Regions from separate parts of the Fundicoccus sp. Sow4_F4 genome, predicted to be linked through region 2. Evidence: predicted binding sites of a transcription regulator. Region 2 holds the regulator's gene; the other holds the start of a gene.
What was found. Region 2 encodes NrdR, which represses ribonucleotide reductase genes. Its sites were predicted from a motif close to ACACNATATATNGTGT; they were not measured.
Positions count from the first base shown of each region.

Region 1: ACTQ5J_RS06215 (vitamin B12-dependent ribonucleotide reductase) is a predicted target of NrdR. The motif match lies at 1,065-1,080, and genes of this name have one in related genera.

Region 1 covers NZ_JBQKLQ010000003.1:126,274-128,482, reverse strand. The annotation lists gene ACTQ5J_RS06215 (vitamin B12-dependent ribonucleotide reductase) at 1-964, opposite strand, end outside; gene ACTQ5J_RS06210 (3-oxoacid CoA-transferase subunit B) at 1,383-2,036, opposite strand; gene ACTQ5J_RS06205 (CoA transferase subunit A) at 2,039-2,209, opposite strand, start outside.
Region 2 covers NZ_JBQKLQ010000005.1:23,126-25,334, reverse strand. The annotation lists gene mutM (DNA-formamidopyrimidine glycosylase) at 1-169, shown strand, start outside; gene coaE (dephospho-CoA kinase) at 181-774, shown strand; gene nrdR (transcriptional regulator NrdR) at 873-1,439, shown strand; gene ACTQ5J_RS08375 (hypothetical protein) at 1,423-2,209, shown strand, end outside.

The DNA.
Region 1 (2,209 bases), on a different contig from region 2:
TTTCTGACATTGAGAAAGGTGAGAATTTTAACTTTTCTTCTGCCAGGCGTTGAATTTGTTCGTCTTTGGATTGTTCAATCAAGTAACGTAACACTCGAGGATTTTGCATTTTTGAGATAATAAATTCAATAATATCTGGATGCCAATCCGCTAGCATAATCATTTGGGCACCGCGACGGCTACCACCTTGCTCAACCAAGTGCGTTAATTGCGCGATATCATCCAACCATGAAACTGAACCAGAAGATTTACCATTAACCCCACGAGCTAATGTATTACGTGGACGTAAAGTTGAACCGTTGGTTCCCACACCACCACCACGCGACATAATTTCCATCACCTCTTTACGGTGATCTGAAATCCCCTCACGCGAGTCAGGCACAAAAGGCATCACATAACAATTAAAGTAAGTCACATCTGTTTCCGAACCAGCTCCATATAAGACACGACCAGCTGGCACAAAGTTCATGCTCATTAATTGCTCGTAAAACTTAGTAAAAGATGTCTCACGGTCTGCTTGGGTTGTTTCTGTCGCTGCTAAACCACGGGCATTTCTTTTAGCGATTTGTTCATAATAAACTTCTAAAGGCTTATCCAAAGTGTCAATATGACGGGTCACAAGACCGCTTTCTTTTTCTTGTGTCTCTTCTAAAGAACCACGGTATTCTTCTTCTAACCAAATCACTGCTTCATTGCGTTCGAAATTTAACTGTTGAACAATCCCAATCCCGCGTGCAGGATATTTAGGATCTGCTTTAACCGTTAACACAACTAAATCGCCAGGAGCTAAAGTAGTTTTGGCCGAATCTTTAAAGGCGTAACGATCGAGCATCACCATACGCGAAACACCTTTATGCGTAATTTGCATGTCATCGGTCATCGGAAAAATCTGAGGAAACTGTTCAATATCTTTGTTTAATTGAGCTTGATCCCACTCAATGTATTTTTTAATTTCTGTAGCCATCCTATCATTACCCCTTTATTTACTGAAATATCAACTTTAAGTCAACATCGTGTATTCTTATAGATGAATTGCCATATATTGTGTTAAAAGAAAAGAACCACCACAATATATGGTGGTTCATTTGTCATCTAGTTTAAACTAAATCAATCTGATTAGCTAGTCTAACACACAATTTATACAATTTCTTAACTATTAAAAGTTTAGAAAAACAAACACATACTCTAGTTGCTTAAGAAATCGTCTGTCTTATAATGACTTAACTTAATTAGTCTAACATCGAAACTATTAACTTACTAGGGGGAAAATTGGGTAAATAAAAGACCCGTGTAAATGTTCGATGCCATCACTGAAACAGTGAGTTTTCAGGCGTCTTACATTTGCACGGGTTGGAATAAAAATTAAGTTAACCTATGTAATATTAAGAGAAGAACTCTTTAATATCTTCAGAAACAACCACTTCACCAGCTGTTTTCTCTAAAATTTCTTCCACAGTTACGCCAGGAGCGTGTTCTGTTAAGTAGAATTTACCGTCTTTGATTTCAAAAACTGCTAATTCAGTGATCACCATGTCAACTGCATTGGCTGCAGATAATGGTAAAGTACACTCAGTTAATAATTTAGAGTTACCTTTTTTATCAGTATGTTGAATTGAAGCAATAACTTTTTTAGCGCCAACTAATAAATCCATCGCGCCACCCATACCTGGAGCCATTACACCTGGAACCATCCAGTTAGCAATGTTACCAGCTTGGTCTACTTCTAATGCACCTAAAACAGTGACATCAACGTGTCCACCACGAATAATTGCAAATGAAGTTTGTAAATCAAATGTTGAAGCACCAGGTAATAAAGTGATTGGTGCGCCCCCTGAGTTACCATAGTCTGGTGTTAATGTGTCTTTTGTTGGTGTAGCACCAAAACGAAGCGCACCATTCTCTGCTTGTAAAATAACGTTTACGCCGTCAGGAATATAATTTGCTGAAGCGTTAGGGATACCAAAACCTAAGTTAACGATATCTCCATCTTTAAATTCTTGTCCAATACGACGAGCAATCAATTCTTTTGGATTCATTATTATGCTTCTCCTCTCAACATATTGTTTCTACCCCATAATTCACGGTAGTAGTCGTAACGTTCTTCTTCAGTTTGACCTTGAATAATATAGTCTACTAAGATACCAGGAACTGTTACATCCGTTGGTGCGATGTCGCCAACTTCAATAATCTCATCAACTTCCGCAATAAC
Region 2 (2,209 bases):
TCGCTCCTATAAAAACTCACTCGGGGAAGCAGGGAGTTTTCAGCAAATTTTAATGGTTTATGGACGCCAGGATGAACCTTGTGTAGTCTGTGGGACACTGATTCATAAAATTCAATTTGCGCAAAGGGGAACACATTTTTGTCCTCATTGTCAAGTTATTGTGCAATAAGGAGGGATTACGTGCGTGTGATAGGATTAACTGGTGGGATTGCTACAGGAAAGTCGACGGTTTCAAATTATTTACTTTCCTTAGGTGTTCCTGTCATTGATGCAGATTTAATCTCACGAGAAGTTGTCGAACCGGGAACTCCCGGTTTGGAAAAACTGGTTCAAACCTTTGGCGCAGAGTTACTGAACCCGCAAGGACAGTTGAATCGACCAGTCTTAGCCCAAAAACTATTTGATAATGAAGAAGTTCGCAAGCAAGTCAATCAACTATTGCATCCGATAATTTATGAGACAATGTTTGAGCGAGTAGCGCGGTACCATTCAAATGGTGAGACACTTGTCGTGTTAGATATCCCTTTATTGTTTGAAACAATTGCTACAGACCGTTTTGATTCGATTTGGTTAGTCTATATTCCAGAGAAGATTCAATTGGAGCGTTTAAAAAAAAGAGATCAACTATCACAAGAAGCAGCGCAAGCCAGAATGGCTTCTCAATTATCGATTGAAGAGAAAAAGAAGTTAGCTGATGTGATCATCAACAATTCGGGTAGTATCGAAGAAACAAGAGAACAAGTACAGATGTTATTAAAGTCTATCAATAATTAAACTAAATCGCTCAAGCATGTTGTTTTCTAGCGAGTATTAGTTTAATAATTTCTAAGCTATGATAAAATAAAGATAAAGATTGAAAGGAGGCGATTGTATTGGAATGTCCGAAATGTAAGCATCAACAATCAAAAGTGATTGATTCAAGACCATATGATGATGGGACAGCCATTAGACGTCGACGAGAATGTTTAGAATGTGGCCACCGTTTTAATACTTATGAGCGTGTTGAGAAATCCCCATTGCTAGTTGTTAAACGTGATGGGACACGTGAGGAATTTAATCGTAATAAATTACTTAGAGGCATCGTCCGTTCTGCAGAGAAACGACCGATTAGCCGTGAGCAAATGGAGACTTTAGCCTCTCAAGTAGAAAATGCGATCCGTGATGTAACGGATAAAGAAATTGAAACGAAACGCATTGGCGAATTTGTGATGCCTTTATTAATGGAATTAGACGAGGTTAGTTATATTCGTTTCGCCAGTGTCTACCGTGAGTTTCAATCACGTGATATGTTCTTGAAAGAGTTAGAAGCGATGAAAAAAGCTGGTATTAATAGCGATAATCATTCATTGTCTGAATCCCATGTGGTGTCAGACCAATCAACAGAATCGCCGACCGATTCTGATAGATTGGAGAATGAGGCGAATGAGTCAGAAGATTAACCCACTACAACCTTTTTTAGTGAAACACCAATATAGTCTGGCACCTTTACAGATGCAAAGTTTAATGCAACTGTATCAGCCCATTGTCGGGTCATCAGCAATTAGCTTGTATTTAACCTTAATGAATCAACCCTTAGAAACAGCTAATCAAAGCCAAAGGATACTACATGCACAATTAATCCAAATTATGAATGTCGGTATCAAAGCGTGTGATGAGGGACGTCAACGGCTAGAAGCAGCAGGCTTATTAAGAACTTACCGCGACCGCACATCGCATACTGATTGGCGCTATCAAACCTTGTTGTATGAATTACAGCAACCACTTGATGTCAAGCAATTCCTTAGAAACCCACTCTTGAGTACGACCCTTTATAAGCAAATTGGAGACCAAAATTACTATCAATTACTTAGAATGTGGCAAGTTGAACCAATTGACGAAGACCAATATACGGAAATCACCGCTAATTTTGAAGATGTTTTCTATTATATTAATCGTGATGCAGATGAGGAAATTCAAGAGTCTGTTCAAGGGCGTCAATTTAAACAACAAAGCGCTGAAACAGAAGTATCTGCAACTCAAGAACATTTTGAATATGCGAAATTCTTACGTTATATTATGGCGGAAGGCGTTGAACATACTCAGTTGACTCAAGCTTTAAAGGAACAAGTCTTAAGCACGAGTCAAGTTTATGAATTGAATGAAGTCCAGATGACTCAAATCGTCTTATTGGCAATTAATGATGTGACGGACCAGATACAGTTGGATAAAT